DNA from 3 places in the Pseudoalteromonas sp. 120-MNA-CIBAN-0494 genome. Region 2 is predicted to be linked to each of the others. Evidence: predicted binding sites of a transcription regulator. Region 2 holds the regulator's gene; each other region holds the start of a gene.

The links. Region 2 encodes FliA, which starts transcription of late flagellar genes. Its sites were predicted from a motif close to CTAAAGNTNNNNNNNNNNNNGCCGATA; they were not measured.
Region 1: AAEY55_RS10510 (VC2046/SO_2500 family protein) is a predicted target of FliA. The motif match lies at 1,852-1,878, and genes of this name have one in related genera.
Region 3: pomA (flagellar motor protein PomA) is a predicted target of FliA. The motif match lies at 2,109-2,135, and genes of this name have one in related genera.

Annotation. Positions count from the first base shown of each region.
Region 1 covers NZ_JBEOOE010000014.1:43,232-47,497, reverse strand. The annotation lists gene AAEY55_RS10520 (diguanylate cyclase) at 1-392, opposite strand, end outside; gene AAEY55_RS10515 (DUF6172 family protein) at 699-1,001, opposite strand; gene AAEY55_RS10510 (VC2046/SO_2500 family protein) at 1,290-1,817, opposite strand; tRNA gene AAEY55_RS10505 (tRNA-Tyr) at 1,930-2,014, shown strand; tRNA gene AAEY55_RS10500 (tRNA-Tyr) at 2,064-2,148, shown strand; gene AAEY55_RS10495 (SprT family zinc-dependent metalloprotease) at 2,225-2,911, opposite strand; gene AAEY55_RS10490 (MHYT domain-containing protein) at 3,074-4,266, shown strand, end outside.
Region 2 covers NZ_JBEOOE010000004.1:58,981-63,246, reverse strand. The annotation lists gene flhF (flagellar biosynthesis protein FlhF) at 1-810, shown strand, start outside; gene AAEY55_RS04700 (MinD/ParA family protein) at 803-1,663, shown strand; gene AAEY55_RS04695 (RNA polymerase sigma factor FliA) at 1,690-2,400, shown strand; gene cheY (chemotaxis response regulator CheY) at 2,441-2,824, shown strand; gene AAEY55_RS04685 (protein phosphatase CheZ) at 2,840-3,601, shown strand; gene AAEY55_RS04680 (chemotaxis protein CheA) at 3,617-4,266, shown strand, end outside.
Region 3 covers NZ_JBEOOE010000020.1:53,132-57,397, reverse strand. The annotation lists gene AAEY55_RS12490 (DNA topoisomerase III) at 1-163, opposite strand, end outside; gene AAEY55_RS12485 (flagellar motor protein MotB) at 366-1,286, opposite strand; gene pomA (flagellar motor protein PomA) at 1,289-2,056, opposite strand; gene AAEY55_RS12475 (exodeoxyribonuclease VII small subunit) at 2,325-2,567, shown strand; gene ispA ((2E,6E)-farnesyl diphosphate synthase) at 2,570-3,457, shown strand; gene dxs (1-deoxy-D-xylulose-5-phosphate synthase) at 3,570-4,266, shown strand, end outside.

The DNA.
Region 1 (4,266 bases), on a different contig from region 2:
AAGTGCGCCCTTACTCTTCTGTATAAGGTTTCTGGGTTAATCGGTTTTTGAATAAAGTCTACCGCGCCCGCTTCCCAGCAGTCCTCTTCTTGCTTTTCAAAGGAGGTAACAAATATAACGGGAATGTCTTGGGTTTGTGTCGTCGTTTTAAATTTTAAACAGGTTTCTATACCGCATATGCCATCCATTGAAATATCCAGCAGTACGATATCGGGAGTATTAGATTTACATATTTCAACTGCTTCTTCACCGCTGTTGGCGGTGTTAACAATAAAGTGCTTTGATAATATTTTTTTCAGTACAATTAAGCTAAGTAACTGATCATCAACAATGAGGACTTTTGAGGCTTTAAGGCTAAGTTTTAAATCGCTATCGGCATAATTTAATGGCATAAATACTACTGTTTTCTATAATTATCAACTAACACAGTATAATACAGTCTTATGTTATGCAAATGTATTAAAGTTGGGTTTTTAATCAAACTTACAACCAAATATAAAAATGGCGATACAGAGTTGTTGTTAATTGTTTTAGAAAATCACGGCCATAATTTCCAGGGTAATACTGAAAGTAAGCACTGCTTATAAGCTGCTTGTACTTGAATGCTCAAGGTTTAAATCGCGTTTGTATAAACGTACAAACAAAAAATGGGCCACTAGGCCCATTTTAAAAATTACGCAAATTACTTTATAAGCGTCTTATTCGTCGTCATCCAAATCTGGTTGTTGACGTTGAGCTGGGCGCGCTAATATTTCTACATAAAAAGAAGTTAAGCTTTGCTTTTCTATTTCGCTTATATGATTACTAAGCTCTGCAACGTGCACTACTTGTGCATCTTCAGCGGTATTACCAAACTTACAATCAAACGCCCAGTAATCAGCATCGAGTGGTAGAGTTTTGTTACGCTCTCTTTTCAAATATTTTTTCACTTCATGCTTTGCGGCGTCAACCATACGAGGATATTTGATTTTCTCGTGATTTAGCGTGAATATTTTCTTCATTACGTTCCTAATTACCTTGGTTTAATTATAACGGCATTTAATGTCATACCATTTGAGCCTATTATAGCAATTGCATTTAATTTTTGGATGCTTTTTTTATATTAAATCAATTATTAATCCATTAATAAAATAAAGTATCGCTAAAATGCGCTTAAGTGTAGAGAGTTAGCGGCTTTATATTACAGACAAGTAACTTAATAGTTAGAGTGATGGCGCAATCGTTTGCCAAGTTCTATTAATATGATTGGTTATTGCAATATCAAAGCAGTTACAGCGTACGCTTTATAATTAAGCGCTTACTAAATGCAATGGGTGGTGAAGCGCATCATTATTTAGGCTTTCGTAAAAGGCAGCAGCATCGAGTTGCGGGTTAGATAGTTGCGTTTGTGTGTTATTTATACGCCTGCGCACTGCTAATTCACAATTATCACGCACCTGAAGCGGAATATGGCTTACATCATCTCTTATAAACAATGGTTCAGGGTTTAAACAGTGATTTAATTTAATATCGCTCATTCCAGCGCGTTCCCCTGCTTGCATTAATAGTGAGGCGTTAAACTGCCCTATCAAGATATCAAACTTATCTGGCGCTAAAAGTTGCTTTGGACCTGCTCCTATTTGTTTGCGAAGGGTATCTTCGCCAACAGTTGAATCTTCAATTTCTGTTTTTGGTAAATGGAATTGGCTAAAATCGAGTGCATCATGAGATAGCATAGCGAGTAAAAGCGCAAACTCTCCTCGGCGCTTTTCATGCACACTTTTATTAAGTCGAGTGTTGAGCTGACTCTCTGTGATTAACAAATCACCGATTTGCATAGACTTTAGCCGATTGAAGTAAGTAATACCTATTTATCGGCTTTATTTCATTTTTCTTTAGCTTTTTTCTTTACTTAAATACGATGTTTGCTATTATCAGCGCCGTTGCATTGGAGGGGTTCCCGAGCGGCCAAAGGGATCAGACTGTAAATCTGACGGCTCAGCCTTCGCTGGTTCGAATCCAGCTCCCTCCACCACTTTTCTTACCGCTAAGTTAAGTGGGGCCAAATGTAACAAAATTAGTGTGGAGGGGTTCCCGAGCGGCCAAAGGGATCAGACTGTAAATCTGACGGCTCAGCCTTCGCTGGTTCGAATCCAGCTCCCTCCACCACTTTTCTACTTATTTTCTACTTATATAGTTACTACATTCCTTGTTAGTAATCTCCGTGTTTTTTCTTAGTTAAACATTAAAATACCCATTGTAAACTCATACCATATTGTTTTAGCCATAACGTACTTGCTTTATAGTCGGGACAAAATTGTGCTACGCGGTGCCAAAATGCTTTGCTATGATTTAAATGTCGTAAATGCGCCAGCTCATGCACTATTACATAATCAATAATGCTATGCGGTGCACCAATCAATAATAAGTTAAATGTTAACGCCCTTTTACTATTACAACTTCCCCATTTGCGTTTATAAACTGCAATATTTAAATCGTTAGGCAGCGCTTCTTGCATCAGCGTGCAAAAGTCATTAAGTCGCATTTCAATGTATGCGGTTAACTGCTCTTTTAAATACGCCTCTAAAAGTAATTGGTACTTTTGCTGCTGATGCTTAACACGAGCAGAAACGGTAATAAGCAGGCCATCTTGTTGGCGCTCCACTGTAGAGGTATTGCCTTGCTGAAACGTTAAATTAATTGCTTCTGAAAAAACCCAGATCTTTTTGTCCTTAAGTGGATACTGTTTTGTATCAACCAAAGTAAGCTGTTTTTGCAGCTGCGCCTCAACCCATGATTTTTTTTCTAATAACCAGTTATCGAGCACTTTTTTTTGTACGTGATGGGGGGCATATACCGTCACATTTTGATTATGCACTTTAATAGCAACGGTCTTTCGTCGGGTACTTTTTTTTAGTTGGTAGGCAAACAAATTAATCTCTCACACTATACTAGCTAGGGGCTACTTTTCGTCTAATGGTTAGTTAATGCCGTGTTGTTTATTTATAGCTTAATAAGCAATCATAAAATTAACGGTTTATTAATTAATTAATTCTATTAAACTACACGATTAAAATGCCTATTTAGAGCCGCCATGTTATCAGCTTTCTTTATTACTGACCAAGATCCTAGTTTAATTATAAACGGGGTTTACGATCCTCTCTTGGTTTCTCTTTCAGTTTTAATAGTGATATTTGCCGCTTTTTTTACTACAAAACTCATTGATTTAGCTAAAAAAACTACTTTCCCAAGCTATCAACGTTTAGCTACTGTAACCGCTGCAGCTGTTTTTTCTGCGGGTATTTGGAGCATGCATTTTATTGGTATGTTAGCTTTTTCTTTGTGTACTAACATTAAATATAACCCAACTATTACCTTACTCTCTTTTATACCGGCATTTTTGGCATGCCAATATGCTGTATCTATACTGGTAAAAAGTAATGGTAACTTTAAAGTATTAGCTATTTGCTCAGTATTATTAGGCTCGGGTATTGGCACTATGCATTACAGTGGTATGGCAGCGATGGAGCTTGCGCCTATGCTACGGTATGACCCAGTTATGTTTGGGTTGTCTATTTTAGTGGCCGTTGCCCTATCGTTTATAGCTTTATATAGCCGCTTTAATCTTGAAATAATTTTCCCTCGGTTATCACAGTTACAAATTCGTTCAACCAGCGCCGTTATATTAGGCTTTGCTGTTACTGGTATGCATTATATGGGTATGGCAGCAACCCGTTTTGTAGCAACTTCTCCTCTTATTTACGCAGACGAAAATGCGTCTGCTGGGCTTACATTTGTTGCAATTGCGGTTGCCACTGCAACTGTTGCAATAACCAGCGTGGTTGCTGTAATTAATGGCATGGTACGCTATAAACTGCTACTTGAAGAAAAGTCAGCCGACGAGTCGCGGTTAAACGCCATATTAGAAACAGCAATAGATGGCATTGTGACTATTGATCATCAAGGTATTATTTTAAGCTTTAATGAAGCAGCAAGTAAGATTTTAGGTTGGCACGAACATGAGTTACAAGGTAAAAGTGTACAGATTCTTTTAAATGATAATAACGCCTTAAACAATGCGTCATCATCTGGTGATATGACTCTTGATCTAAGCGCTATTATAGGCATAAACCGCGATACTTTTGCTAAACATAAAGATAACCATTTGATCCCTGTGCGCCTTGGTATTGGACAAGTGACGCAAACTGGGCAACCGCCTTTGTATGTTGGCTTTATTACTGACTTAACGCAGCAACGAGCTCTACAAAAAACGGTTGTTGAAAATGA
Region 2 (4,266 bases):
CGCTTAGTAGGCATGGGAATCGATAAAGAAGTTGCTGAGCAAATGGCTTGTTTTGTACCTGAAGATGTTCCGCGTCAGCAGGGCTGGAAAGCGCTGTTAACTATGGTTGAAGATCAGATGCAAACCACGAATAACGAAATTTTGCGCCAAGGTGGTGTTTACGCATTAGTTGGCCCAACCGGTGTGGGTAAAACCACTACAGTGGCTAAGCTCGCAGCATTAGGTGCACAAAAATATGGTGCTGATAAAGTAGCGCTAATTACTACCGATACTTACAGAATTGGTGCTTACGAGCAGCTTGCAACATATGGCCGTATTATAGGCTGTGGGGTTAAACAAGTTAAAGATGCGAACGAACTGGCTGAAGTGTTATATCATTTACGTAACAAGCGCTTAGTACTTATAGATACCGCAGGTATGAGCCAACGTGATTTACGTTTAACTGAGCAGCTAAATACCTTAATGCGTAATCAGCGTGTGGATATTCGTAATTACTTAGTATTAAGTGCCACTGCGCAAATAAATGTGTTACAAGAAACCGTAAGACACTTTAAAAAAGTACAGTTAAGCGGTTGTATTTTCACTAAACTCGACGAATCATTAAGTTTAGGCGAGATAATTAGTATTGCGATTCAAAATCGCCTGCCAATAGGGTATCTTACTAATGGTCAACGAGTACCTGAAGATATTCGAGTTGCAAATGCAGAAAAACTAGTGAAAAAAGCTGAGCAATTATATTTAAAGAGAACAAAAGTACAACATTCACGACACCAATCAGTGGCGTCGAGCACAGTAGAGATGTATGATTAACACAGTATTAGATCAAGCAAGCGGCCTGCGTAAAATGAGCAAAAATAATAATAACGGCGTTAAGGTTATCGCCGTCACTGGCGGTAAAGGTGGCGTTGGAAAAACAAATGTATCGTTAAATACTGCGATCGCTTTAGGCCAGCAAGGCAATAGAGTGTTAGTGCTTGATGCCGATTTGGGTTTAGCCAATTGTGATGTAATGCTTGGACTACGTGTTGAGCGTAATTTATCGCATGTGTTATCTGGCGAATGTGAGCTTGATGAAATACTAGTAGAAGGCCCCGCTGGGATCAAAATAGTACCAGCGACGTCGGGTTCACAAAGTATGGTTGAGTTGTCGCCTGCAGAACATGCTGGGCTTATTCGTGCTTTTAGCGAACTCAATACTGATTTTGATATATTAGTTGTTGATACCGCTGCCGGTATATCGGATATGGTGCTGAGTTTTTCTCGCGCTGCACAAGATGTTTTGGTTGTGGTATGTGACGAGCCAACTTCAATAACCGATGCCTATGCACTGATCAAAGTATTAAGCCGCGAACATGGCGTGTATAAATTTAAAATTGTTGCCAACATGGTGCGTTCATTACGCGAAGGGCAAGAGTTATTTGCAAAGCTATCAAAGGTTACAGACCGATTTTTAGATATATCAATGGAGCTGGTTGCAACCGTTCCTTATGATGAAAATATGCGCAAAGCAACACGTCGTCAAAAAGTAATTGTTGAACTGTTTCCTAGTTCTCCAGCTGCACTTGCCTTTAAAACATTAGCAACAAGAATAACAAAGTGGCCAATACCGAACCAGCCTTCGGGTCATTTAGAATTTTTCATTGAGAAACTCGTTAACGGCTAACTATGACTACATTGGTGAATAGAGCTATGGGATATGAATCAACACAAAATTTAAATATGATTGTTGAAAAGCATGCTTCATTAGTAAAAAAAGTAGCATGTCATTTAATTGCTCGTTTACCCCCTAGTGTACAACTCGATGATTTAATTCAATCAGGAATGATAGGATTAATAGAGGCGTCAAAAAACTTTGATGCCACTAAAGGCGCTAGTTTTGAAACCTTTGCGGGTATTCGTATTCGGGGCGCTATGCTTGATGAAATGCGCCGTGGAGACTGGGCTCCTCGCTCAGTACATCGTAAAAGCCGCCAGGTTATAGAAGCTATTTCAGCATTAGAAAGCAGCCTGAATCGTGAACCTACAGACAGTGAAGTTGCCCAAAAGCTTGAAATTACACTAGAGCAATATCATCATATTTTAACCGATGTTAATTCCAGTAAAATCTTGGGAATAGAAGATTTAGGTATTGATGAGGATGTTATAACACCTGTTGGGCACGATTTAGCACTAGACAAACCCTTTAATAATGTTAAAAATGAAAGGTTTAATGAATCTTTATTAAGTGCAATTAAATCCCTACCAGAGCGAGATGCAATGGTGCTTTCGTTGTACTATAACGATGAAATGAATTTAAAAGAAATTGGACAGATACTCGATGTAAGTGAGTCGCGTGTAAGTCAGATACATGGTCAGGCGATGATTAAGCTAAAAGCAAAAATCAATGACTGGATAAATTAGAAGTAAGTAAATACAGGTTTAGGCCTCACTGGAGGATGTTTTGGATAAAAACATAAAAATTCTTGTTGTTGATGACTTTTCAACGATGAGACGTATTATTAAAAACCTATTGCGTGATTTAGGGTTTACCAATGTTTTAGAAGCAGATGATGGCTCAACTGCTTTACCTATGTTGCAAAATCAATCATTTGACTTTGTAGTAACAGATTGGAATATGCCGGGCATGCAAGGTATTGACTTGTTAAGAGCAATACGCGCAGATGACAAATTAAAGCATCTTCCGGTTTTAATGGTTACTGCAGAAGCTAAAAAAGAGCAAATTATTGCAGCAGCCCAAGCAGGTGTTAATGGTTATATTGTTAAGCCATTTACTGCGGGTACATTAAAAACTAAATTAGAAAAAGTGTTCGAACGCTTAGGTTAATAAGGGGAGAGGCTTATGTCAGCACCTGCTGCGCCTCAGATTACTTTAGAGCAAGCACGTCAGCTGGTCACTTTTTTAGAAAACGGTGAGCAACATAAAGCTGATCAGTTAATTTTAGAAACTGCTTCTCAAGAACAATCATATTTGTTTGCAGAAGTAGGTAAATTAACGCGCCAGTTGCACGAGTCTTTAAAGGGTTTTGAGCTTGACACCCGCATAACAGATTTAACCACTGATGCAATTCCGGATGCTAAAAAGCGACTTAACTATGTCATAGAAATGACAGAAAATGCCGCCAACAAAACCATGGATGCGGTTGAAGCGAGCCTGCCTTTAGCCCAGCAATTAGCTGATGATATTTCGCATATCAAGCCAACCTGGGATCGGTTAATGAGCCGCGATCTTGAACTTGGTGAATTTAAAACATTGTGTCATAGCATTGATAAATTTATGAACAGCTCGCATCTTAAAACCGATGAGTTGCAAGTATTAATGACTAATGTGTTAATGGCTCAAGATTATCAGGATTTAACCGGGCAAGTAATTCGCCGTGTTATTGAGCTGGTACGCGAAGTTGAAGAAAGTTTAATTCATCTGTTAACTGCGTTTGCAGCACAAGATGAAAACGATAACCAAGAGCAACAAAAAACAGAAAACTCGATTGCCGCACAAGCATTAGCAGGCCCAGAAGGCCCTATTATTGATAAAGAATCGCGTGATGATGTTGTATCTGATCAAGACGAAGTTGATGATCTTTTATCAAGTTTGGGCTTCTAATAGGAGAGTAACTGCATGAGCTTTGAAGTCGATGAAGATATATTACAAGATTTTTTAGTTGAAGCTGGAGAAATCCTTGAGCTTTTATCTGAACAATTAGTTGAACTGGAAAATAACCCAGAAGATACTGAATTATTGAACGCTATTTTTAGAGGCTTTCACACTGTTAAAGGTGGCGCGGGCTTTTTAGCGATGTCAGAGCTGGTAGATGCCTGCCATGGCGCAGAAAACGTGTTTGACTTACTGCGCCAAAAAGTGCGAACGGTTAACTCTGAGCTAATGGATGTTATACTTCAAGCACTTGATACTATTAATGAAATGTTTGCTACGATTAAAAATCGTGAGCAACCAGAGCCTGCCGATCCTCAGTTACTCGAAATATTACATAAATTAGGTTTACCGCCCACAGAAGAAGAGCTTGGTGGTGACACTATTGCGCCAGTAATAACGCAAGATGCTAATTTAGATGATGACCCTTTTGCATTTGATGAGTTGTTTGATGCACCCAGTGCAGCAACAAACGCTACAGCAAACGATGCGCATATTGATGAAATTAGCGAAGATGAATTCGAAAACTTACTTGATGCACTTCATGGCAAAGGTAAAGGCCCTGCAATAAAAGAGTCATTAAGTAATAGCAGCGACTTAAGTGGCGATATTACCGA
Region 3 (4,266 bases), on a different contig from region 2:
CATAGTCATCGGGCTCGGCTTGCTCGAGCAAATGACCAATACACCAAGATACGCAATCACCATTTGCAACTTCAATGTAGCCATCGTGCTTTTTGTGCGGTTTTGGTAACGCGTCGGCAATAGCACGCCCTAATGACGGCTTTTCGGCAATATAGAGTTTCATAAGCAAGCTCTTTTACTGTTTATATACACAGTAGTTTAGCATATCAATTCACAGCGTGGGATGTTTTTATTAAACCGTACTATTTAACAACTCTGAGGTATTTGGCTGAGGTGGTGACTTTTAGTCAATTTTGACTAAAAGTCACCTGAAATCAATTACACTTAGTTTGCTTAAACCAAGTGTGTTTTTAATAAAATGACTGCTACCTTACATCGATAGGATCAGACTCTTTGGCTTTTCCTTGTAAAATAGATATTTCAACGCGACGATTACGACGGCGATCTTCATTGCTGTCATTTGGCACTAACGGCCGGGTTTCAGCACGCCCTACTACCATCATTCTATTTTTATCAAATCCAACTACTTTTTGCAGCTCACTAGCTACTGCAACTGCACGCTTAGATGAAAGATCCCAGTTATTAATATATAACTCGTTTGAAACCTGAAAATCGTCGGTATGCCCCGACACAGTAATTTCTCCAGGCACATCTTTTAATAGCACGCCAATTTCTTGAATAATGGGTTTAAACTTAGGTTGTAAAAATGCACTACCCGAAGGGAAAGAGCCATTTTCGCGAATACGAATAATTATTTGCTGCCCTAATGATTCAAGCTCTATGGCACCATCAATTATTTGTTTTTCTAATTGCTGGGCAATTTTTTTAACTAAGTCGTTTGTTTGCTGTTGATCGGCCGCTGAAATTGCTTGCTCCGATGCTTGCTCTTTGGAAGTACTACGCGACTCGCCACCACGTTTATCGCCCCGCTGCTCTTGCCTTCCGCCTGCTGAACTTTCATCACCTGCCTGAAACTCTAACATTTGCTGGGTCATTTCTACCGTTTGCTGTTGAATTGTTTCAATTGGGGTAGGCTCTGGCTTGCCCGGAGTAAACTCCATAGCAATAACTGATGTGCCTTTGGGAATATCTTTAACTTCTATTTTATTTTGTACACCAAATGCAAATTTCATCGAACCGGCAATTTGTTTAAATTTAAGTACATCCATTTCAGAAAACGCAAGCAAGAGCACAAAAAAGCACATTAATAGCGACATTAAATCTGCGAATGTCCCCATCCACGCAGGTAAACCTGGGGGTGGGCACTTGCACTCTTGATCAGACATAGTTAATCCTCAGTGTTTACTTTACGTTTTGATTCAGCAAGATAGTTTTTCAAAATACCTTCTATTACTTTTGGATTTTGACCATCTTGAATACCTAAAACCGCATCTAAAATTAAACGTTGATTCATTGCCTCTTCGTCTTTACGCAGCTCCAATTTTGTTTGAATAGGAATAGCGACTACGTTAGCTAAAAATGCGCCGTATAATGTGGTTAACAATGCCACCGCCATAGCCGGACCAATTGCTTTAGGATCATCCATATTAGATAACATCGCAACTAAGCCTATTAAAGTGCCTATCATTCCCATTGCTGGGGCTATATCACCCAAAGATTTAAATAAAGTAGCACCCGACTCATGCCGTGCTGTAGTTAATGAAATATCTTTTTGCAGTGTGGCCCGCACTACGTCTGCGTCGTGGCCATCTACTAGCATGTCAACGCCTTTGCGCATAAATGGATTCGGTATTTCTGCCTCTTCAAGTGCTAAAAACCCGCCTTTACGTGCTGAATCTGCAAGTTCAACTGCTTTTTCGATTAACTCTTCTGGCGACTCAAGCTTAAACATAAACGCTTTGGTAACCACCTTACCTATGCCAAAAAACTGTGACATAGTAAAGTTTGATAAAACGATAAATAATGAACCGCCAAATACGATTACAACAGAGGGCGTGTTGTAAAACATAGCCATTTCACCGCTACTACTCATAAACATGGACATGACAATTAAGCCAATTGCGCCAAGGATCCCAATAATGGTTGCTAAATCCACATTCCCTCCAAAGGTTTTTGCTTTTATATGCAAACGTTTGTTATTAATTGTTTATCGGCAAGATACTGAATTGCTTAAGCCATTTTTTATAGATAAACATAAAAAGCTGGATTAAGCACTATTCTAGATCAACTTGTGTAATCTATCTAATTATCAATTTTTTAAAACATAAAGCGTTTATTAACGAAAAAACCATTTCATCCTTTGACCTAGTTTAGCATTCCCCCTAAAATTGACTTCTAAATTTATTATGTAAGTTGAAATAAAGATGGCGACTAAAAAACCTGAAAACTTAAGTTTCGAGCAAGCACTAGAAGAATTAACAACAATCGTTAGTGAAATGGAACAAGGTGATTTATCGCTTGAGCAGTCATTAAAACAGTTTGAGCGTGGCATTGCTTTAGCAGGCGCATCGTCTAGTAAGTTGCAACAAGCTGAGCAAAAGGTGGCTATTTTAATGGGCAAAGATGAGAAGTCTGTATTAACCGACTTTGATAATGATATGGAATAGCCGTGACTATTAAAGAACTTATTACACATGCTCAAACTGATGTAGCCAATACTCTTAACCTTTATTTTGACCAATCGCTTAATACTGACGAGACCATAAAAGCCGCCACCCATTATAGTTTAATGAATGGCGGCAAAAGATTGCGTCCTTTTTTGGTTTACGCAACGGGTAAAATGCTCGGCGCAGATAAACAAGATTTAGACGTACTTGCTGCAGCTATAGAATGTATTCATAGCTACTCGTTAGTTCACGATGACTTACCAGCTATGGATGATGATGAATTACGTCGCGGACGCCCAACCTGTCATATCGTGTACGGCGAAGCACACGCAATTTTAGCCGGTGATGCACTGCAAGCTTTAGCATTTGAGTTAATAGCCAAGCATAATTTTAACTGTAGTGCTCAAGCTCAAGTTAAAATGATTGCTGAACTGGCACATGCCTCTGGGTTACAAGGTATGGTGGCAGGCCAAGGGCTTGATATTGCAGCTACTGATAAAGTAATAACCGTGGCTGAACTTGAGCGTATTCATAAGTTAAAAACCGGTGCGCTAATAAGCTGTGCAATTACACTGGGGGCTTTGTGCTCGAACAATGTTAGTCAAAACACGTTAGAAAATTTAGCCACTTTTGGCTATGCCATAGGGCTTGCATTTCAAGTACATGACGATATTTTAGACGTAGAAGGCGATACCGTTACTTTAGGTAAGCCTCAAGGGTCAGATATCGCTGCGAATAAAGCGACATATCCCGCTTTATTAGGTATGCTAGGCGCTAAAGAAAAAGCGCAAAACTTAATACAACAAGCCCATGCAGCGTTAGCAAATATAGACGCCGATACCAGTGCTTTAGCGTCACTAGCTAACTATTTAATTGAACGTGACCACTAAACACGGCTTAAACGTATTGCAACTTAGCACTAAAATTATTACTGAACATCAAATAACTCAAACAACGCGTTTGCACAGTTAGTTGATGTTAGCGAAGGACATATATAAAACCATGACACTTGATAGCAGCAAGTATCCATTACTTAATTTGGTTAACGAACCAGCCCACTTGCGAGACTTAGCACAAGATAAGCTTCCTGCATTTAGCCATGAGTTGCGTGACTACTTACTCAACTCGGTATCGCAAAGTAGCGGGCATTTAGCGTCTGGTTTAGGTACCGTAGAGCTCACTGTGGCACTACATTATGTGTATAACACCCCAGATGATCGCCTTGTATGGGATGTAGGCCATCAAGCTTACCCACACAAAATACTCACCGGGCGTCGCGATTTAATGCACACCATTCGTAAAAAAGATGGCTTGCACCCTTTCCCATTTCGCGAAGAAAGCCAATACGATACGTTTAGTGTGGGCCATTCTAGTACCTCTATTTCAGCTGCGTTGGGCATGTCTATTGCTGCGCAAAAAGAAGGTAAAGGACGCAAAACGGTTGCCGTTATAGGTGATGGTGCTATTACAGCAGGCATGGCTTTTGAAGCCATGAACCACTTAGGTGATGTAAAATCAGATATGTTGATCATTTTAAATGACAACGAAATGTCGATTTCTGAAAACGTTGGCGCGTTAACAAATCACTTTGCCCGTATTTTATCGGGTAGCTTTTATACTAACATTCGCGAAGGTAGTAAAAAACTACTCTCGGGTGTGCCACCAGTTAAGCAACTTGCCAGTAAAATGGAAGAGCATA